3 regions of the Halomonas sp. 5021 genome follow, and region 3 is predicted to be linked to each of the others. Evidence: predicted binding sites of a transcription regulator. Region 3 holds the regulator's gene; each other region holds the start of a gene.

Region 1 (7,551 bases), on a different contig from region 3:
ATCCTGATAGGTAATGGGGATAAACTGGGCTTCGCCGGAGTTGGAGAATTCTTCCTCCAGGGCGGTGCCTTCCCAGTCATAGCTGAAGAAGGCGTCCTGAATGTCCTGCGCCAGTTCGGGTGCCAGGTTATGGGCCGTACCGTAGGCAGTGGTCGGGAACGTTTGCGAGGTATAAATGACATCGTAATCACCTTCTTCCACGACGCCACGCGACAGCATCCGACGCGCTACCGAGTTGGCGATGGCCGCGGCCTCATAGTCTTCGTTGACCACGCCTAGAACAGAGTTGTCATGTGAACCCGAGAACGCTGTCTCAAAATCTTCTCCCGCTTCCATGCCGTATTCGGAACGCAGTAGCGCTGAAGGCGCACGGAAGCCCGAGTTGGACGTCTCGGAGGTGAATGCCAGTTGGCGGCCCTGCAAATCTTCAACGGACTCAATACCGCTACCCGGGTAGGTGATAATTTCCATTTCATAGCCAAAGCTGCCGTCCTCGGCGGCCATCATGGCAAACGGACGGAAACCACCGCAGTTGACCGCTACTGGCACACCACCCGTATTAAAACCGGCGACGTGCAAACGGCCCGCACGCATGGCTTCCTGCTGGGCAGCGTTGGACTGTACCGGGAAGAACTGCACCTCTTTACCTGTGGCGTCACTCAAATGATCCAGGAAGTCAGACCAGACATCGGCATAGACAGCGGGATCTTCGACCGGCGTATAGGCAAACACCAGCGTGTCCGGGTCTACCCACTGGGCGTCATCGCTGGGGACATCTGCCATCAGATCGCCGTCCGCATCCTGATAGCGGCTGGAAAGATCGGCCTGAACCGCCACGGCTGAAAAGGCAAAGGCACTGGCAACGGCGGCGCTAATGAGGGTACGAGGAAGAGATAACGTCTGCATGGATCACCTGATGCGTTGTTAGAAGACACAACGATACTGACGCGCTCAGATGACAGGGGCGGGACATTCAGATGACCCATTGGTGACGTTTTGACGACCGTAATGTGTCATTACGCTTTCAAGCTGGCAGCGTTGCGGCTACGTCGCTCGACAAACAGGCTGTTGCCAGGAATTTTTTTGGCCTGTTGCTTTAACTCCGAGAGTTCGGCAGCGACATCCAGGGCCTTACAGTCGGCGACGGGTGGAATCGGCTTGACGGCAATCGAGACGCTGACAAACGGAAAGAAGCTGATTGTCCCCTGCCGGTTTTCGATGTGGATTCCGCCACGCTTGCGGTCGTCCTCTTCATAAAATCCCGGCGCCATCAGCTCCATATGATGCAGGATCTGCTGGCAGGCTTTTTCCCAATGCGCCAACGGCAGTAGCAGCATGAAATCATCCCCGCCGATATGGCCGATGAAGCCACCGACGCTATCGGCCTGAGCCTCCAGCAGCCGGGATAACGCAATGATCATGTGATCGCCCCGGGCATAGCCGTAGGCGTCGTTAAAAGCCTTGAAATTATCCAGGTCGACGTAAGCAGCGGCCACCCCCTCACCGGCATTCAGGTAGCGGCCAAGGGTTTCATTGATCAGGATATTGCCCGGCAACCCGGTAAGCGGGTTGGCATGGCGCGCCTGGCGAACCTGGATGGCAGTAATTTCACGCAGCAAGTCGACAATATTGCCCATGCCCAGGTAGTGGCTATTTTCATCGACAATCACAAAGTCTTCCTGCTCGATATCGCGGCTATCCGTCAGTTGCTGACTCAATATATCCAGCGGGGTACTGGCATTAGTGATCAATGACTTGGTATCGGCGACATCCAGCACGCACCGCTTGGCATAAAGCGCATGGCTGTAGGGGTTGGTAAACAAGGTGAGAAACGCATTACGGCGCACCACGGCCACTGGCCTGCCGTCATCGACCACCGCTACGCAGCGAAGACTCGACTGCTGTCGAAAGCGCTCGGCCAGCGTAAGAACAGCACAGCTAGGGGTGACCGCTTCAATCGCCTGACAGATCGAACGGGCCGTTCGTCCCGCTGGGTTTGCCAGCGGTTTAGCGGCAGGCAGCCGCATATGTAGCTGAAGCGGAGGCTCCGCGCTGGGTCTGGCAAAATAAAACCCTTGCAGCAAGGCCAGGCCACGATCGAGCTCCCACAGGCACAGGTGCTCAGCGGCGGTTTCAACGCCCTCCGCTATCAATTGGCAGTCCAGACTACGCGCAACATCCAGAATAGAGCGTAGAAACTCGCGCTTGGCGGGCTCATGATCGATGCCCGAAATAAAGTGGCGATCCAGTTTGACGAAGTCCGGGCGCAGTTCCGACCAGTGGCGCAGGCTTGAGTGGCCCGCGCCGAGATCATCCAAGGCCACTTGAAAGCCCATGTCGCGATAGTGATCCACTGCCTGGCGCATCAACTGGTAATCATGAATGGGCACGTGCTCGGTGAGTTCGATCACTACGCGCTCTGGAGGAAGGCCGCTTTCGCGAATAAAGCCTAGCGTCAATCCTTCGCGAAAATCACGTTCCAGGATGGTGAGCGGCATGACGTTCAGAAATAGTAGACTAGGCAGCTCGAGTTCGGCAAAGCGTCGTATGGCCAAGCGACGGCAAAGCAGGTCCAACTCAACCAGAAGCCCTGCCTGAGTGGCGACTTCAAACAACCGCAGCGGCGAATAAAGCGGAGAAGAGCGAGGCCCACGAACCAGTGCCTCGTACCCATAGATGGCTTGCTGGCTGGCATCCACAATGGGCTGAAAAAGGACCTGCAAGTCTTCTGTATGAATGATGCGATTGAGCCATTGCGCTTCTTGTGCGGTCATTGCCTGTTCGTCACATTAAATAACAATCGGATATCCCTAGCGTTTTTATCCATGAGATAAGCTTGGGCCAATACCGTGACGAAATGATGACAGACGCTATAACTCCTAACGCGCCGGTATATCGGGCGGTGGAAAACAGGCTTCTCCTCCGCTGGCGTCCAACTGGCGAATGTCGACCGGGCAGCCGTGTTCGTCGAGGGTCACCAGCCCGATACCGCTGGCGTTCCAGAGGCGTTCACCAGCACTTGCACGGTCGGGATCACGGGGGTGAACACTCAGCTTGCGGCGCTTGGTAAACCAGTTGAGCGGTGACCAGGGGGCATACAGCCAGCGATTGAGCCGGTCAAAGGTGTCCAACAGCGAATCAGGAAAGGTATTTTTGACCCCGCTGGAAGTGATCTGCCATAGCCTGGGCGCATGCTTGCGGTGACGCACCACGATGTCGTAGGCAAAGGAGTAGTGCACATCGCCGGACAGGATCACGTAGTTGCCGGGCGTTTTGGAATGCTGCCAAATCTGCAATAGTACGTTCGCAGCCCCGCGATGCGCCATCCAGTTTTCGGCGTCGACCATCAGCGGTTTGCCAGCCAGGGTAAACAGCTTCTGGATACCTTCGATCAGCTTGACGCCAAACATCGGCGCGGGTGAAATGATCACTGCGCTGGGCGCCCCGATCAACGCCTGCTGCATTTCAATCAACGCCTCCCAGTCCATCAACCCGGAAGGACGCTGCGGGTGTCGCTCGTTACGCCAGCGGCGCGTACGGGTGTCCAGCACGATCAATGGCGGTTCGCCGGAGACCTGAAACGCCCACCCCTGAAACGCCAGCAGGCGGTCAATCAGGCCGTCTTGCGCCACGTTGGCGAGATAGCCGGTGCTGTCTACCGACTCGAGCATCGCCTTGGTCTCGTCAATCAGCGGGTTGAGCTTTTCAGGCGCGTTACCCCACCCCTGACAAAGCAGGTAAGCGATCAAGGCATTGCCGATAATCTGCTTCGAGAACGGGTGACCGTAGGCACTTTGCTCCCATTCAGCGGTCAGATTCCAGTCGTCGGTTACATCATGATCGTCGAAGATCATCAGACTGGGCAAATGCGCCATGGCGCGCGCACACTGAGGCAAACCCGCCACAAACGCCTCGATCACGCCCTGCTCCTGCTGATAAAGCGCGTCGTCCTTGTCACCCAGTGACGGCTGAGAGGGCGCAATAACCTGCCATGCCACGGGCGACCAAACCAGGCAATACATGGCCAACATTTCGCCCAGCGTCATCAGATGATTCTGCGCATTGGCCGAGGTAAAGACGGGCTTTTTCACGCCGCCAAAAAAGCGTTCGCGAAGCGCCACGTTGCTGGTGGTATCCGGTAGTAACTGGCTGCGCTGATAGTAGCTGTCGGGGGACGTATAGAGCGCCTGGCTGTCACTGATGGTCGCCCCTTCCAGATACTCATCGACCAACCCCAGGCGTTCCGTCAGGGCATGAATCGCGCGCAGCATCGGCCCTGCCACGTCATCCACATACACCTGATCGCCGGTCATCAGCAGCCAAGCGGGCCATTCGCCTGGCGTCGTCTGACGCTCGGCCAACCATTGGTCAGCACGCACCAGACCGTCGGCGCTATCATGGTGGGGCTTGCGGCAGGAGCCGTGCATCAAGCGATGATGGCGCGAGGCAATCACAAACCCCGGGTAGTCCTGGCCGTCGTAGCATAACCACGGCGCCCACTCAGGAAGTGACTGGTAACCACCATCGCGCTGCTGCACTTTCAGGTCATAGGCAATGCGCTCATCGCGGGGCAAGGGGCTCGCCAACGGCACGTCGATCAAATGGATAAACGCATGTTGCCCGACAGGCAGGCATTGCTGATAAGCCGCGAGCGGATACGTCTGTGCTCGCGGCCCGTCGGGATGCAGCACCAGGGACATGGTGAGCGGCCGCGACGTCAGGCACCACATCACCCACCGTGAAGGGGTGATGCGGCGCAGAATGGGGCCAACCAATACATCCGGGAGGACTGCCGCGTGGTGGTTCATGGATCGCTCCTTGCCTGTTCGGTGTTCGTGACGCGTTTTCAGCGCCTATCCGGGCGACGAATCACGACGACGGGTAGCGTGATGGTGACCGCCAACCCGCCCAAAGCGGCCCGCTCAAGTTGCATATCGCCACGATACAGAGCGACCAGATCAGCAACGATAGAAAGCCCCAAACCACTTCCCGAACGTTTCTCATCCAGCCGTTTGCCCCGCTGCAGCGCTGCCTGGCAATCAGCAGGGGACATTCCGGGGCCATCGTCGCTGACACACAGCTGGAGGTGTTCGCCGTGTGCCTCCAGGGTCAGAATAACCTCGCCCTTCGCCCAACGCAGAGCGTTATCCAGAATATTGCCGACAATCTCCTGGGCATCCTGGGCATCCATGTGCGCTTGCATATCGCGCGGCAGGGTATGCTCAAGGTGGATATCGCGGCGCTGGGCCAGCCTTGCCAGTCCGTTTATCAGCGGCGCCAGGGCTTCATTGAGCGACACGGGCGCCACCCTGCCGCCCTCACCGGCCGCCGAGGCGCGTGCCAGATGGTGGCGCACGGCGCTGTCGATGCGCGTCAACTCCGCTTCCCAGGCGCTCTGCTGCTCGGCCGGTGCCTGACGGGCCAGCAGACGCATCACACTGAGCGGCGTCTTCAGCGCGTGGGCCAGATTGCCAGCGGCATGGCGGCCACGTTCTATCAAGCGTTGGTCACGGGCCAGTACGGCGTTCATGGTGGAGGCCAGGCCGGCCAACTCATCGGGCAGCCGGGTATCCAACTGCTGCGCCTCGCCGTTTTCCACCTCGAGCAAGTTGGCTCGCATACGCCGCAACGGCGCCAACCCCCAGCGAATCTGTAGCGCCAGCACCGCCAACAGCAGCGTGCCCAAGCCGACTAAACCGCCCCATAACCACTGCTGAAACTGGCGCACATTGTCCATCAATGCCTGGTTTTCAGCCGCAACGCTGATATGCAGCGGCTGCTCGAGCGGTGCCAGCTGTATATCGCGCTCAACCAGGCGCAGCGAGCTTGCCCGGGGACCGTTCACGGTTCGGGCAATGAGCGTGTTGCCGTCATGGGTCGGCAGGCGCTGATCCCATAGCGAGCGCGAGGTGAGCGTGTGCTGCTGACCGCCGGTCATCTGCCAATACCAGCCGGAGTAAACCTGATCGAAACGCGGATCACCCAGATCGCGATCAAAGATCAGTCGCTGCTCGACACGGTCAAAGGCGACCCCGGCGATGACCACATTGAGCAAGGCTTCCAGGCGATCATCGAAGGCCTGCGTCGCCGACTCACGGTAGTGATGGGACAGCAAGAACCCCGCTAAAGGCAGCCCGACGATGACGATCACCAGGGTCGCCACTAATAGACGGCTGGCGATTGAGCGACGCGCAATGCGGCCCTGCCAATATGGCCAGGGCATCATCCCGCCGCCGGCTGCTCGGCCAACAGGCGGTAGCCCTGGCCGCGCTGGGTGACAATACGCCATGCGCCCAACTTGCGTCGTAATCGGCTGACCTGAACATCAATGACGTTGGAATCGGGTTCATGGTCACGGTCGTAGACGTGTTCGGACAGCTCGGTGCGGCTCACCACCCGGGGCGCGGCGTGCATCAAATAGCTCAACAGTCGCGTTTCCTGGGCGGTCAGCGATACGGGGCGGCCCGCTAGCGCCACGTGCTGGGTATGGGTATCCAGGCTTAACTCTCCCATCCTGAGCACCGGGTGCGCGTGCCCGTGGCTGCGACGAACCAGCGCACGCAGGCGAAACAGGACTTCAGCGGATTCAAACGGCTTGGTGACATAGTCGTCGGCGCCAGCGGAAAAACCGGCCGCTTTATCGGCCCAACGTTCACGCGCGGTTAAAATCAGTACCGGCAGATCAATGCCGTCTTCGCGCCATGCCGCCAGCCAACGGATGCCGTCACCGTCGGGCAGTCCAACGTCCAGAATCAAGCTGTCGTACGCTTCGGTGCGCACCAGAAAGTCGGCTTCCTGACCGTTGAACGCATGCTCTACCAGCCAGTCACCATCGCGTAATGCCTGGCCCAGTTCGCGGGCTAACGCCTGGTCATCCTCTACCAACAAACACTTCATCGGCTCACCACTGTTTCTGCCTTCTATTCCGTGCGGCGCATGTCGTTGATCCTGACGCCTTCCATCTCCATAAGCTGCCCGGTCTGACCATCAAATTCAAACTCTACCACCTGGTTTTGCGGACCCAGCAGCTTGATTTCATACTCGACGTAGCTACCTTCACGCTCGACCTCAACTTCCAGTACCTCGCCGATATAATGAGCCTCCAACCAGTCGAGAATGGTTTCCAGAGATACCACCTCACCCTCGCTGACCTCCCCGTGAAGCGTCTCCCACGAGGAATCAGAAGACGCCTGCCCCGTGACCAGGCCAAGCACCATTATCCCCACCAGCATCATGCGGCGCAGTGCAGGCGGCGTATCACGGCATGGCCGCGTTGTCAGGAGGGAGGTCACATGTTTCATTGTCACACCATGCCAAAGTCAACATGAACGCTAGGTGAACCGCTTTGTCAGCTTAAGGAAAGCATAGTGGGGGTATAACGTCACTGTCGCATTCGCCGAATGCCGTTTACCACCTCGAATGGAAAGAAGGAATTAACCATGAATACGATGAAAAAAATGCTGATCATCCCGGGCTCTGCGTTACTGCTTACAGCAGCGGTGGGCACAGCCCAGGCGGACTCTCTGGCGATGGACCGGATTGACGATGTGC
Region 2 (7,551 bases), on a different contig from region 3:
CACAAAGCTGGCGCCAAAAGTCAGTACGCCATCCACAGGCGGTGAGACATAGCCGCCAGCGCAAACCACCCGCTGAGGCGCTTGCACGCTTTCTGGCAGCACCACTTCGCTGACCTGGCCACGCACCTGCTGCAGCGGCAGTTGTGTGGTTTGCGCAAAGTGGTTGGCCAACTGAGCGTTGGCAATCACGACCTGATCGGCGCTTACGGTATCGCCGTTGGCCAGGTCGAGCTGCCAATGCTGCCCGTCTCGCTGCAGTTGTGTCACATCCCCCTGAATAATACTGATAAGCGGATGGGCGAGCAGCTGCTCGCACAGCGCCTTGGGGTGTACCCAGCCTGCCTGGGGATAAAACAGCGCCTGCCGGGCACTGATCGGTACCCCGGCAAGCTCGCTCAGGTTTTCCGTATGAGCCGACACCACCGCTTCAGGCAGCGCATGGTACGCCATGAAGCGCTGCTGGCGGCGGGCTTCCTTATCGCTTAACGCCAGCTGTACCACGCCGCTTTGCCGCCATACAGGCGTGTCCGTGGCTAACTGCCCAAGCCAGCGCTGGGAATACATCAACCCGGCCAAATAAAACCGGCTTTGATGGTTCGTCTCGGCGGCCAGTTTGACGTATAGCGCTCCTTGGCGATTGCCCGAGCCGCCCGCACCGGGTGCCTCACGCTCTACCACGCTGACCTTGATCCCGCGCCTGGCAAGGGCGGCGGCGACGCTGGCCCCGGCGATGCCCGCGCCGATCACGGCGACGTGTCGGTTATCCAGGCCTGCAGGCGGCGTAAACCATGGCGTGGCGCGGCGGCGCGTATCGCCGGGTGGCGCGGCGATCGCGCCTGCCAGCATTTCCCGCTTGCGTCCAAAGCCCGGCACTTTTTGCCACCCAAACCCGGCGGCTTTCAGCCCGCGTTTGACGATACCGGCGCAGGTGAAGGTGGCGAATGTCGCCCCGGGGCGTGAGCGCGCCGCCATGGCCTCAAATAGCTCAGGTTGCCACATCTCAGGGTTCTTGGAAGGTGCAAAGCCATCCAGAAACCAGGCGTCGACCTGGCCATCCAACTGCAACAGGCGCTCGGTGGTGTCACCAAAATGCAGATCCAGCGTCACGCGTTCGCTCAGGTGCAAACGGTGGATGCCGCTGACCGCGTCGGGCCACTGGTCGCAAAGCACCTGTGCATAAGTGGCAAGCGACGGCCATGCGCTCAACGCGCGGATAAGCGAGGCGCGATCCAGGGGAAACTTCTCTGTGGATAACAGGTGAAGCCGGGCGTGGGCCGGTGCATGCGCGGCAAAGCAGGCCCAGGCACACAGCATATTCAGCCCGGTGCCAAAGCCGGTCTCGCCGATCACAAAGGCACGCCGCTGCTGCCACTCGGTAAAGCGAGCAGGCAGGTGGTTGGCGTTGATAAACACGTGCTCGGTTTCAGCGCGGCCGTTATCACGGGAAAAATAAACGTCGTCGAAGGCGTCCGAGTGCGGCGCCGCGTCGTTCCAGGTGAGCGACGGCGACGTCAGCGCCGCCAGAGGCGGCAAAGGGTAAGGGTGTTGCGTCACGCAGTCATCCGTGTTGCAGAAAGATGGTTAAAAAATGACCAATTTGTGAATAGGGGCGTTATTCCTGGCTTAGGGAAATGCGTCCGCCGTGTTTTCACAGAGTTTTCCACAGCCTCTGTGAAAAAGCCGACGGACCCTCCATATTCACTCGTCAGGGTCAAGGTAAAACTTTCTTGAACGGCTTGACGGTCACCTGGGAATAAACACCGGCAATGACGTAGGGGTCGGCATCGGCCCAGCTTTTGGCGTCTTCCAGGCTGCCGAACTCGGCAATCACCAGGCTGCCGCTGAAGCCCGCTTCGCCAGGGTCATTGGCATCAATGGCCGGGTGGGGGCCTGCGAGCACCAGGCGCCCTTCGTCGCGCAAGGCTTCCAGACGCGCTAAATGGTCAGGCCGGGCGGCCAGGCGGCGTTCCAGACTGTTAGCCGTATCTTCACTGATGATGGCATATAGCATGTGCATAACTCCTTGAATGAAAGAAGGAACAAAAAGGTAGGTAACCACGGCTTCAATTGACCGGACCGGTATAAGCGAGCACCATATCGCATCAACCTAAGCCTTATTCTGACAAACTCGCCACACGGCGTCATGCCTATGCTCCGACTTCCTGCCACGTTTGAGACCGACCAGCGTTACCCCGTTGATTTGCATATGCATTCGACGGCCTCCGACGGTGCCTTGACGCCGACGCAACTCGTCACGCTGTGCGCCGAACGTGGGCTTACCCACATGGCGTTGACCGACCACGATACCATGGATGGCGTGGTGGAGGCGGGCCAGGCGGCGGCATCCACAGGTATGTGCCTGCTGCCCGGCTGTGAGTTATCCACTCGCTGGCAGGGTATCAATATTCACATGGTGGCGCTGATGCCGGGCGGCCTCCAGGGCCCGCTGGTGGAAGGGTTGATCCATCAGCGTGAGGCGCGTATCAAACGCGCCGAGGTGATTGCCGAGCGGCTTGAAAAGGCCGGTCTGACTGACGCCCTGGCCAAGGCCCGCGAGCAGGCCGGTAGCGACCGGCCACTAGGTCGCCCCGACTTTGCCCGAGCCCTGGTGGCCGACGGCATGGTGGCCGATTGGGCCAGCGCCTTTAAGCGCTTTTTGGGCAGCGGCAAGAAAGGCGATGTAAAGGCCCATTGGCCGGAAATCAGCGACGCGGTGGGCTGGGTTGTCGCCTCAGGCGGCGTGGCGGTGCTGGCTCATCCGCTGCGACACGGCCTGACCCGGCGCAAGCGTGGCCTGTTGATGGATACCTTTCAGGCAGCCGGCGGCCAGGCGGTGGAACTGGTCAGCGGCCAGCAAAATCCGGACAGCACCCGGGATCTGGCGCGCCAACTGGTCGAACGCGAGTTATACGCCTCGATGGGCAGTGACTTTCACTTTCCCGGCAGCCACGCCGCCCCTGGCAGCATGAGCATGATACCGCGAACCGCAGCGCCGCCTATCTGGCAGCATCCGCGTTTACGCCACCTGCAGGACGCACCGGCTGGGCCTCTCGCCGCTGCATAAGCTAAGGTAGGCGGTAGGACCACTAATATCCACAGGCAGGAGTACGCCATGAGCCAATACTTTCAGATTCATCCCGAGAATCCGCAAAAACGCCTGATCGACCAAGCCATCGAGATTATCCGCAAAGGCGGCGTGGTGGCGTACCCCACCGATTCCGGCTACGCGCTGGGTTGCCACCTGGGCGAGAAAAAAGCCATCGAGAAAATCAAATGGCTGCGCTCGCTGGACGACAAGCACAACTTCACCCTGGTGTGCTCGGACCTGTCGCAGATCGGCACCTACGCCAAGGTCGATAACGACGTGTTCCGCCTGCTCAAGGCGCATACGCCTGGCCCCTACACCTTCATTCTAGACGCCAGCACCGAAGTGCCACGCCTGCTGCTGCACCCCAAACGGCGTTCTATCGGTGTTCGCGTGCCCGACCACCGCATCACCCACGCGCTCCTGGATGCACTGGGCGAGCCGCTGATGAGCGTCACCCTGATTCCCGTCGGCGAGGACCTGCCAATGAGCGACGCCGAGGATATCCGCGAGCGCTTTGGGGCACACCTGGACCTGATCATTGACGGTGGCGCCTGCCACCTGGACCCCACCAGCGTCATCGATCTACGCGAACTGCCGCCCAAGATCGTCCGCGAAGGCCGCGGGGATGTCACGCCCTTTACCGTTTAAGTGGTTGATCTGTTAATCGCTTGAATGCTTAACGTCCTCATCGTCTAACGGCGCGCCTCAGGTGTCACTATCCTGGGGCGCGTTTTTATCTGTGTCGTCGCCGTTGTCGTCTTTCTTCTTTTCTTCTTTCTTTTCTTCCTCTTTCTTGCGCGGGTCTTCACTGTGTTCATCCAGCCAGGTGCCGCAGCGCAGGCAATAGTAGGCGCGTTTTTCGTGGCGCTCGTGGCCGCAACCTGGGCAGGCTTCTTCAGAGTAGCGATCCTCGCGGATCGAGCGTATGACCTGGGCGGAGAACACCCCGGTGGGCACGGCGATGATCGAGTAACCGAGCAGCATCAGCACCACGGTGATGGATTTGCCTAACGGCGTTGCCGGCACGATGTCGCCGTAGCCTACCGTGGTCATGCTGACGATCGCCCAGTAGATCGACATGGGAATACTGGTAAAACCGGCTTCTGGCGATTCGATCACATACATTAGCGCCGCAAACAGCGTGACCACCATGAAAATGCTGAAGAAGAACAGCAGGATCTGGCGCAGGCTGCGCTTTAACGCATCGATCAGCAGCCGCGCCTCACCGACAAACTCCATCAACCGCAGAATGCGGAAGATCCGCAATACCCGCAGGATTCGCACAATCACCAGACCGTGGGCGCCGGGTATCAGCAATACCAGCCAGGTGGGCAGAATGGCGATCAGATCGACAATACCGTAAAAGCTTTTTAGGTAGAGCGTGGGGCGCTCAAGGCAGTAAAGGCGCAGCACCAGCTCGATGCTGAACAAGATGGTGAATATCCACTCCAGGACATAAAAAAGCATGCCGTAGCGCTCGGCATAGGCCTCAACGCTATCCAGTAATATGACCCCGACGCTGAGCAGGATCGCCAGAATCAAGCCAATGTCAAAGGCTTTGGCACCCGGCGTATCGGACTCGAAAATGATGTGGAAAAGCTGCGCGCGAAGTCCCTCTGCGCCAGGTTTTAATGAAAGATTCATCAGGCCGTCCTGAAAAAGGCTGTGAGCGCTAGCGTAGCGCGGTTTGATGCGCCATGCGATGGGCAAGGGCCAGTGCGGCCTTGGCATACGTCACGCTTGGCTGGCCGGTGCTTCCCAGCGCATCGCGCATGGCGCTTGCGTCATCACGGGCCTGGTCGGTGAGCGCCGGATCGGCGGCCAGCATGGCAAGTGCCTCCTGAGCCGCCGCCAGGTGCTCGGCGCGGTGGCTGTCGTGGTAGGCATCAAGCGACAGCGTTGCCCGGTGCATCCATTGCGCGGCGGCGTCAGCGTCGGGAAGCGGCCATTGCTGGGCGGCGAGGGCGTTGCCACGGGCGGCCTTGCTGGTGTCTGAAGGGCGCAGGGGAACGCGTTCGGCGATCGCCTGGGCCAGCGACCAGAGTGCCTCGGGCGCGCCGTGTTTAAGCTCGAGTTCCGCTTCGCAGATGATCGCCTGATGCCCGCCGCTGTGAATCCTGCCTTCATCCAGTGCCAGTTCGATATGGCTGTCCTGCCACATCACCTGCCAGCTCCACCGTTCAAAATCGGTGCTCAGCTGAGGCTGCAGCGTGGGAATTGCCTCGCCCAGGGCGCCCTGAAACGGCGGGAGCTCGGCAAGCCCTTGGGTATCCAGGTGGCGTGTCGTCAGCGGCCATTCCCACTCATGGCGTTGCGAAAACCCGCCGCCGCCGTGGCCGGCGGTCTTGACGGTCTGCAGCACCTGATCGTCCACCTGACGCAGACGCACCGCGATGCGCGCCTGGGCAAGTGCTCCCCCAGAGGTGTCGTAATAGGTGTTGGTCAGGGTTTGCCGACTGGGTGTCAGGGTCTGTAACAGGGGGTACTGGCGCAGGGCCACCGGCCCCTCGGGGGACAGGGCAAGCTTCAGTTCAATCTCGGTTGGCTCTGAGGGTTTCATGACAATTGCCACCTCTATACTATGACATTTAGGTTAAATTTTAATGACATTATGAACTTTTCATGACGGCGGCAGACGCACTCTCTATACTATTGCCGCCATTTCCCGGCTTCCCGAAAAAAGGCGTAAAGGCTTTATGGTTACTTCCAACCCTTTTTCCTCGATGTTTGGCCGCTCGCCATTCCAGCCGCTGCTCGCTCACATCGTCAAGGCAAACGAATGTGCCGATCAACTCCTGCCCTTCTTCGAAGCGACGCTGGCAGGCGATTGGGAGAGCGCTGCGCAACTACGCGAAAACGTCACCCGTTTAGAACACGATGCCGACGTACTCAAGACCGAGTTACGTCTGAACCTGCCTAACACCATGTTCTTGCCTGTTTCGCGCTCCGATCTGCTCGACCTGATCAGCGTTCAGGACAAGATTGCCAATAAAGCACGAGACATTACCGGCATTATGCTGGGCCGTAAAATGACCGTGCCTGACGAGTTGGCTGACCCCATGCGTGACTATATCCGCACCAGCGTGGCCTGTGTGGCGCAAGCCCGCCAGGCGCTGGAAGAACTCAAGGACCTGTTGGAGTCAGGCTTTGGGCGCAATGTATCGGATGTCATGCACAACATGATCCGCGAACTGCATACCCTTGAGCACCAGGCCGATGGTCAGCAAGTCGCGATCCGCCGTCAGTTGTTCAGTCTGGAAAGCGAGCTACCGCCGGTCGATGTGGTCTTCCTCTACCAGATCATTGATTGGGTAGGCGAACTTTCCGACCGCGCCGAACGGGTCGGTAGCCGCCTGCAGATCATGACCGCCAACTAATTTGTGATCCAAACCTAATACCTGATCCCAACCAAGGGAAGCGTTATGCAGATCATTGCTCAGCACGGTGATATTTTTATCATCCTGGCCTGTCTTTTCGGCTTTTTCATGGCCTGGGGCGTGGGGGCCAACGACGTGGCCAACGCCATGGGTACCTCGGTCGGCTCCAAGGCCATCACCATCAAACAGGCAATCCTGATTGCCATTGTGTTTGAGTTTCTAGGTGCCTGGCTTGCGGGCGGCGAAGTCACCAATACCATCCGCAAGGGCATTATCGATCCTGAACTGCTGCAGGGGGAACCACAACTGCTGGTGTACGGCATGTTGTCGGCGCTGCTGGCAGCGGCCACCTGGCTGTTGGTTGCCTCGATGAAGGGGTGGCCGGTTTCGACCACTCACTCGATTGTGGGTGCGATTGTCGGCTTTGCAGTGGCAGGCCTGGGGGCCGAGGCCGTCGACTGGGGGGCGGTCGGTAGTATCGCCGCGAGTTGGCTGGTGTCGCCGCTATTGGCCGGTACGGCCGGTTTCGTGCTGTTTAAGTCGGTCCATCACCTGGTGTTTGAAGACCGCAACCCACTGGCAGCCGCCAAGCGTTATCTGCCCGCCTATGTGTTCCTGGTAGGCTTTGTCGTCTCCATGGTCACCATGACCAAGGGCCTGAAACACGTTGGCCTGAATCTTTCGTTTGGCCAGAGCCTGGTGATCTCGTTGATCCTGGGCGGGTTGCTCGCCGGTGTCGGTGTCTTGATGGAACGCCGTGTGAAGTACGTAGAAAGCAGCGATGATCACTTTGGCTATGCCAACGTGGAGCGCGCTTTTGGTGTGTTGATGATCTTCACCGCCTGCGCCATGGCCTTTGCGCACGGCTCTAACGACGTGGCCAACGCGGTTGGCCCGCTGGCGGCGGTGATCAGCGTGGTGCAGACCGGTGGTGAGATTGGCGGCTCGGCGCTGGTCCCCTGGTGGGTACTGGTACTAGGCGGTGGCGGTATCGTGGCCGGTCTGGTGACCTACGGTCATAAAGTGATTGCCACCGTGGGTACAGGCATCACCGAGCTGACGCCTAGCCGCGGCTTTGCTGCGACC
Region 3 (7,551 bases):
AGGCGCGCAAGTCGGCCAGTGCCTGTTCGCTCTGTTCGTGGCCGAACGGGCGGTTGAGCAGCAGCGACTTGGCTAACTGACGGCAGGCACGACCCTGTTGATCGAGCAGCCGCTGGCAGCGAAATAGCACGTCATGGTGAAAGAACGCATCGGTCAGGGCGCTATACGGGTAGTGGGTTGAGCTTGCCCGTTCGTGGATATCCTGGGCGATAAAGTAGATGCGTAGATACCGGTTGAGCTTCTGGTCACCCCGCTGGCCTTCCAGGCGGCGAAAGATCATCTCCTTGGCCTGATTAAGCGCGGTAACGACCTTACCGTTCTGGCGTGCCAGCGCCACGCGGCGGGCTTCGACATCCACACCCCGGACCGGCTCGAACAAGGCCGACTTCAAGATCAGAAATTCGCCCAGTGCCTTGTATACCCTCGCCATGCTCTGCTTGACCGGCTGGCGCGAAAAAAGCGCGCACCAGATGACCGAAATGACGCCGTACCAGGCAGCACCCGCCAGGAGCAGAAGCTGGCGGTAGGCGACGTCTTCATCCACCCCGCCATGCTGTTCAATGTTGATCATCGAATAGATCGACAGAATCAGCGTACCCGAGGCGATGGTGGCGTAGCGTTGGCCAATGGCCCCGAGCATGATCAGAGTAAACGTCGAAATCGCCAGCCCCAGGGCAAACAGCCACGGCCACGGGAACAGCCACTGCACGATGAACGACGCCGAGGCAAAGCAGGCAAGTGTGACCAGCAGGGCCTGGAAGCGGCCCTCCCAGCTGTCGTCGGTTTCCGACAGTGCGCAGGCGATAATGCCCAGAAACAGCGGGATGACCAAGGCGACATCGCCCAGCAGCGCGCTGAGCAGTAGCGCACCGCTGAAGGCGATAAACACGCGCACGCTGTAGGCGAACTTATCCAGCGTCCAGAGGCGGCGCAGCGGTAATGCAATGGGCATAGGGTCTCTTGGTGGTCGCTTTTATTAGACTTTAGTCGAGACCATAGTATAGAGGGTTTGGGTAGCGCCTGTCTGCAACGCTGATCTATCAGTGACCGGCGAGGGGGTAACCTAGCAGCGGGGTGGGCGAGTCACCGGCGGTATCCGGACAGGGTGACGTGACTGGCCCCTCGAGCGCTAGCAGTGCTGTCGGGGCCGCAAACTACAAATGCTTGAGCAGTTTCTGTAGCTTGTTCATATCGGCAGAGTCGCCTACCAGGCGGACCTCGCCGTTGATCATGCCGTCGAGGAAGGCTTGCTGCGTGGGCTTCTTGAGGATGCGTAAAGCGGCCTCGTCGTCGCGAAAGCGCAGTTCAAGGTCCAGGTCGACCGGCAACCCTTTACCACTGGTAACGCTGGTTGGCGTCATCCGGTAGTAACGGGCAGTACTCAAATCTTCTGTGGCAATGCCCCAGTCCAGGCCGCGCATGCGTTCCAGCTGTTCGCGAAAGCGCGGCTTGCGGCGCAGGGCACGTTTGAGCAAGAAGCCCAATAGCCACAGCGTCAGTTTGAGCTTCATCAGGAAACAGCGTCCTTGAGCGCTTTACCCGGCTTGAAGGCGACATTTTTGCTGGCCGGAATCTGCAGCGGCGCACCGGTCTGTGGGTTTTTGCCGGTACGCGCAGCGCGTTCGCGGACGGTAAAGGTGCCAAAACCGATCAGGGCAACGTCTTCGCCTTTGGACACGCTGTTGGTAATTTCATCAAGGATGACGTTGAGGACTTGGCCCGCTTTATCTTTGGACAGATCAGCATTTTCCGCAATGGCGGCTGCAAGTTCAGGTTTACGCATAAGGAAACTCCCTTTGTTTAATGATCGTGCAAGATACACTGTCGTGTTGTTGGTAAGGACACTGTAGGCGCGGCCGTCGTTTCAGCCAAGCCGCGAGCGCCGCGGAATTCAGCCTAGCAGCGTAGGGGCTGCTCTGGAAAGCTCCACTTTCCTTCTCACGCAGTTGCCTGTCAATGCAAAACCAATCAAACGTCTGTCTTTATCTTCAGCGATTGCCGTCATATCACCGCCTTCGCCTTCGATCCGCCAACGTTCAGGGGCCTCGACCGGTGGGTAGGCAACCACCGGTAGCAGGGGCGTTTTGACGATCACCGGCCAGGCCCCGAAGCTGACCTGTGTGGGTGTGCCGACCAGGGTGGCGGCGAGCGCCTGGGCGCTGGCTTGCAGGGGCTGAACGTACATGGCGTTGATGCCGTCGACGCAGGCAACGTCGCCCAGCGCATCGATATCCGGGTGAGAGGTGCGCAGTTGCCGGTTCACCAGAATACCGCTGGCGGAAACCGTGAGCCCTGCTGTCTCAGCCAGAGCGGTACGCGGGGTCAACCCCGTCGCCATCAAGATGACATCGACGTTGAACGTGTCGTCGTTATCCAGCGTCAGCGTCACGCCGGGGTCATCATTAAGGGCCATGGTCTTGATGGTTCTGCCCAGGGCAAGGTGGATGCCTGCGTCAACAAACGCCTTGCCGAGTGCTCGGCCCAGGGGGCCAGGCAGCAAGCGGGAAAGCGGTGTGGCATCGGGGGCAATAACGGTGACGTCATGACCGCCCGCGTGCAGATCATTGGCAAACTCGCAGCCGACGAGGCCTGCGCCGATCACCGCCACGCGAGCAGGCGCTGTCCCCAGCGCATGATGAAAACGGCGATAGTCGTCAAGATCGTTGACGGTAAAGCAATGCGCTTTGACGGAATCGGGTATCGCCATGGGCACCCTTGGCTCGGCGCCGGTGGCTAACACCAGGCGGTCGTAGCCAAGCGCTTGGTCATCTTCCAGCCGCAGCGAGCGGTTAGCCACGTCAATCTGGCGGACAGGGGTGTGGGTGATCACTCGAGCGTCAAGTGATTCGGCAAGCGCCGCGGCGTTGCGCTGTGCGAGCTTTTCGGGCGGGAGGCGTTTGGCGAAGCCGGTAGACAGCAGTGGTTTGGTATAATCGTCGCCGCTATCGGCGCTGATCAAGTGCAGGGTGCGCGTATCGCCTTTGCGGCGCAGCGCACGGGCAAGACCAACGCCCGCCATGCCAGTGCCAACGATAACGAGCTCAGCGTGTGATGAGGGCATCCGGGTATCCAGTGGTCAGTGGGACAAAAGCCTGTAAAGCCCACATGTTACACTAGGTGATCGTTTAATTGCCTGGAGGCTCTGGTGTCGCGTCACTGTGTTGAAACTGCCCCTGACTTGCCATGTTGGCGTCCCATTAGAGCGCTGCGTCCGGCGATGAGCGCGCCGTGGTGGCAATGGGTTGCCTCCACGGACTCACTCACGGCGCGTATTGTGTCCGCAGGGGGCGAGCGGCCTTTCCGCGTGCGTCTGTTACGCCAGGGGGTTGGCTTTCCACACCCGCATGAGGCCCTGGCGCTGGGTATGGCCGCCCGGCGCTATGCGTGGCGCCGGGAGGTCGCCCTGTGTGTGGATGAAACACCATGGGTAGTGGCGCGTTCGGTGGCTCCCCTCAAGGCGCTCAGAGGCCAGTGTCTGGAAAACCTGGGTGAGCGTTCATTGGGCAGCTGGCTGTTTCGCCAGCCGGACCTGGTGCGTGGCCCGCTGTACGCCACGCGTCATGCGCCTGGTTTTACCTTCCCTGGCGATGCCAGCAGCCTGTGGGGGCGCCGCTCGGTATTTCAGCACGGCTGTCAGCACGGCGGGTTATCGCTGCTGGTACAGGAATACTTTTTATCGACCATGGCGGATGATCTTGCGCTGCCTTCGCGCTAGGCTAACGCTGCGTCTCTTGGATGGGTGAGGTAAGCATGGATCGTTCTTTATTACGGCCAACCGGGTTGAGTCGGCTGGCGGATTTTATACAGCTGATGCGTCTGGATCGGCCGATCGGTACCTGGCTGCTGATGTGGCCAACGCTGTGGGCCTTATGGGTCGCCGGCGAAGGGGTACCCGGGCGCAACGTACTGCTCATCTTTATCGCCGGGGTATACGTCATGCGCGCAGCGGGCTGCGTGGTCAATGATTATGCCGATCGTCACGTCGATGGCCACGTCAAACGTACCCGACAGCGCCCGCTGGCTACCGGGCGGATCAGTGAAACCGAGGCCCAACTGCTGTTTATCGGGCTGGTGACGGCGGCCTTCATGCTGGTGCTGTTGACCAATTGGTTTACCGTGTTGCTGTCGGTGGGCGGCGTGGTATTGGCGTTTATCTACCCGTTCATGAAGCGCTACACGCATTTTCCCCAGGTAGTGCTAGGGGCGGCGTTTTCCTGGGCGATTCCGATGGCGTTCGGTGCGGTCCTTGGCCATGTGCCGGTAGAGGCATGGCTGCTGTTCTTTGCCAATGTGCTGTGGACGGTTGGCTATGATACCCAGTACGCCATGGTTGATCGTGACGACGATATCAAGATTGGCATTAAATCGACGGCCGTGTTGCTGGGTAATGCCGACCGGCTGGTGATCGGGCTGCTTCAGCTGGCCACGCTGGCATTGCTGGCCTGGGTGGGCGCGCGCCTCGGGCTGGGCGGTTTTTTCTGGCTCGGCCTGGCGGGGATGGCGGCGACGTTTATTCACCAGCAGCGCTTGATCCGTCACCGTGAGCGGGATGCCTGTTTTCTGGCGTTTCTGAATAATCACTGGTCGGGCCTGCTGGTGTTTGCCGGTATTGCGCTGAGTTGGTGGCCAACGGCTGGCGAATCTCTGTCAATGTCATAGAATTGTCATCAAGTCATGGTGTGATCGTCATGTACCTGTCACTGGATTACTTTCTATCGGACACCGTGAGGCTCTGGAATGACCGCCAAGACCGTCTTGATCGTCGATGATGAAGCATCCATTCGCGAGATGATCGCGGTGGCGCTGGAAATGGCCGACTACCGTGTTCTTGAAGCGGACAACGCTCAGGATGCCCACGCCATGGTCGTTGATCATCAGCCTGACCTGCTATTGCTCGACTGGATGATGCCCGGTACCAGCGGCATCGAGTTGGCTCGGCGCCTCAAGCGCGAGGAAACCACCGCCGAACTGCCGATCATCATGCTCACCGCCAAGGGTGAAGAAGACAATAAGATACAGGGGCTTGAAGCGGGGGCCGACGATTATATCACCAAGCCGTTTTCGCCCCGTGAACTCGTGGCACGCCTCAAGGCCGTGCTGCGTCGTGCGACCCCACGTGGCGTGGAAGATCCCATCGAAATTAATGGGTTGCTGCTTGATCCGGTGGGCCACCGGGTAAGTGCCTACGGTAAAGCGCTGGATATGGGGCCGACCGAATACCGGCTGTTGCAATTCTTCATGACCCATCAGGAAAGGGCCTACACACGTAGCCAGTTACTCGACCAGGTGTGGGGCGGTAATGTGTACGTGGAAGAGCGCACTGTGGATGTTCATATTCGTCGGCTACGCAAAGCCCTGGGCGACGGACATCAGAACTTGATCCAAACGGTACGCGGTACGGGCTACCGCTTCTCCGCTCGAGCTTAACCGTGCGTTTGTGGAGCCGTGAGCTTTGGCGTTTGCTAGGTTGGGCGGCACTCGGCATCTGCCTGGGATGGCTACTTGGCCTGCCGGGCCTGGGGTTGGCCGGTGGCTTCGCGATGTGTCTGGTCTACCACTTGCGGCAATTGCGCGCCGCTTACCGCTGGCTGACGCAACGCCCGCAGGATGAACCGCCGGCCGCAGGAGGACTGTGGGGCGAATTGTTTGATCGTTTGTACCGATATCAGAAAAGCCAACGGATTACCCAGGGCCGTCTCCGCTCGACGCTTGCCCGCATTCAAGAATCCTCGGAAGCCATGCGCGATAGCGTGGTGATGCTCGACCGTCACGGCGACCTGGAGTGGTGGAACAGCGCTGCCAGCAATATGCTGGGGCTACAAACCGCTCACGACCGTGGACAACATATTACCAATCTGCTTCGCGACCCGCGGTTCATCAGCTATTTCAACGCCCGCGACTACAGTGAGCCGCTGACGCTCACGTCGCCGATCGATGAGCGTCGCATTTTGCAGTACCAGATTACCCTTTATGGTGACGACGAGCGCCTGGTCATGGCGCGCGATATTACGCGCTTGCATCAGCTAGAGCAGATGCGCCGCGACTTCGTTGCCAACGTCTCCCATGAGCTGCGCACACCGTTAACCGTGTTATCGGGCTATCTCGAAACCTATGGCGAAATGGCGGACCAGCTTCCACCCCGATTGGGGCGCAGCATTGGGCAGATGCAGGCTCAGACACAGCGCATGCAAAATCTGGTCAACGACCTGTTGCTGCTGTCGCGATTGGAAATTGATCAGGGCGGACAGGATCATCAGCCAATGGACGTGACGTCCCTGCTAAACAGTGTCGGGGCCGATGCGCTGGCGCTTTCCGAGCATCAGCACACGCTCACCATTGAAGGCGACTACCCCGCGCAGTTGGTGGGCAGCGAGCAGGAAATCCGCAGTGCCATTTCTAATCTGGCTTTCAATGCGGTGCGCTATACGTCTGCTGGCAGCGAGATTACGCTGTGCTGGAAAGCGTTTGGCCAAGGTGCCTGTATCGAAGTGTGTGACGATGGTGAAGGGATAGACCCTGTGCACATTCCCCGCCTCACCGAACGGTTTTATCGCGTCGATAAAGGCCGCAGTACCGCTACCGGGGGCACCGGGCTGGGCCTTGCGATTGTTAAGCATGTGCTGTTGCGCCACGATGCTCAGTTGCAAATCGACTCGCATCCGGGTGAAGGTGCCCGTTTCCGCTGTGTTTTCCCGGCGGCCCGCCTTAGCACGCCTTCCACGCCCCCGCGTAGTGTCTCCTCGGTTACATAGCTGGCTGTGTCGCTGAGTAACGGCGTCACATGTGCCATTGCGACACATATCCAGCGTATCCAAATGACACCTCCTGGCGATCAATTGGCATAGTGAATGTAATTTAACTCATTGTTATTAATGGCTAATAAGTGAAATAGCGAAAAGCTGGCATAGAGGATGCTCTTCTATAGGCAAGACAGTATCTGTCACTGTAAGATGCAGAAAACTGTTGATACTTTTCTTTACGAAACAAAGAAAAGTAACTACGCTTAGACAGTAGCCCAATGCCGAGCAAGGATGTTCTGCATTAGCAGGGATGATTCAAGATTCATTGGATGAGTCTAGAAGGCGGTCACACTGCCAGTCAGGGTAACGTCCACGGTTGGAGTCCCGCAAAAGGATTGGAAGCTGGTAAGCACCACCGCCTAAAATGATCACTGTCGAAGACCCCGCCTTGGCGGGGTCTTGTTTTTGTCAGCCTTTTAACAACGTCAGCTTTCCCTTCTTTCAGCCTCTGTATACTGGCCTTGCGCATACGTCAAGAACGCTTGGTCACCGACCGGGCATGGCGATAATGGTAATCCCACATCAGCACCGCCCCGGCCACGGCACCGGGAATCAAAAACAGGTTGGCCAGGGGGATCCACGTCAATAGCGTGACCAGACCGCCGTAGCTTAAGCTTTGCCACCAGCGAGCCGATAGGCGACCGCGCATATCGCGAAACGCTACCTTGTTGTTATCCATCGGGTAATCCAGATAGGTGATGGCCATCACCCAGGCGGAAAACAGCGCCCATAGCAGGGGTGCCAACAGGTT

What was found. Region 3 encodes PhoB, which activates phosphate uptake and scavenging genes when phosphate is short. Its sites were predicted from a motif close to TGTCATANNNNTGTCANA; they were not measured.
Region 1: the regulator PhoB is predicted to act here: its motif matches at 955-972, upstream of phnD (phosphate/phosphite/phosphonate ABC transporter substrate-binding protein).
Region 2: the regulator PhoB is predicted to act here: its motif matches at 5,680-5,697, upstream of R3F64_RS17880 (CYTH domain-containing protein).

Annotation. Positions count from the first base shown of each region.
Region 1 covers NZ_JAXOVU010000004.1:194,659-202,209, reverse strand. Annotated here, with positions in the region: gene phnD (phosphate/phosphite/phosphonate ABC transporter substrate-binding protein) at 1-906, opposite strand, end outside; gene R3F64_RS09535 (bifunctional diguanylate cyclase/phosphodiesterase) at 1,017-2,774, opposite strand; gene R3F64_RS09530 (alkaline phosphatase family protein) at 2,880-4,808, opposite strand; gene R3F64_RS09525 (sensor histidine kinase) at 4,847-6,226, opposite strand; gene R3F64_RS09520 (response regulator transcription factor) at 6,223-6,897, opposite strand; gene R3F64_RS09515 (PepSY domain-containing protein) at 6,921-7,301, opposite strand; gene R3F64_RS09510 (PepSY domain-containing protein) at 7,440-7,551, shown strand, end outside.
Region 2 covers NZ_JAXOVU010000017.1:10,019-17,569, reverse strand. Annotated here, with positions in the region: gene mnmC (bifunctional tRNA (5-methylaminomethyl-2-thiouridine)(34)-methyltransferase MnmD/FAD-dependent 5-carboxymethylaminomethyl-2-thiouridine(34) oxidoreductase MnmC) at 1-1,554, opposite strand, end outside; gene R3F64_RS17900 (YciI family protein) at 1,712-2,011, opposite strand; gene R3F64_RS17895 (PHP domain-containing protein) at 2,144-3,064, shown strand; gene R3F64_RS17890 (L-threonylcarbamoyladenylate synthase) at 3,113-3,736, shown strand; gene R3F64_RS17885 (ion transporter) at 3,794-4,732, opposite strand; gene R3F64_RS17880 (CYTH domain-containing protein) at 4,761-5,648, opposite strand; gene R3F64_RS17875 (TIGR00153 family protein) at 5,785-6,465, shown strand; gene R3F64_RS17870 (inorganic phosphate transporter) at 6,511-7,551, shown strand, end outside.
Region 3 covers NZ_JAXOVU010000002.1:196,808-204,358, forward strand. Annotated here, with positions in the region: gene yccS (YccS family putative transporter) at 1-952, opposite strand, end outside; gene R3F64_RS04605 (hypothetical protein) at 1,155-1,511, opposite strand; gene R3F64_RS04610 (HU family DNA-binding protein) at 1,511-1,822, opposite strand; gene R3F64_RS04615 (NAD(P)/FAD-dependent oxidoreductase) at 1,892-3,061, opposite strand; gene R3F64_RS04620 (chorismate--pyruvate lyase family protein) at 3,218-3,715, shown strand; gene ubiA (4-hydroxybenzoate octaprenyltransferase) at 3,751-4,659, shown strand; gene phoB (phosphate regulon transcriptional regulator PhoB) at 4,738-5,427, shown strand; gene phoR (phosphate regulon sensor histidine kinase PhoR) at 5,430-6,752, shown strand; gene cysZ (sulfate transporter CysZ) at 7,273-7,551, opposite strand, start outside.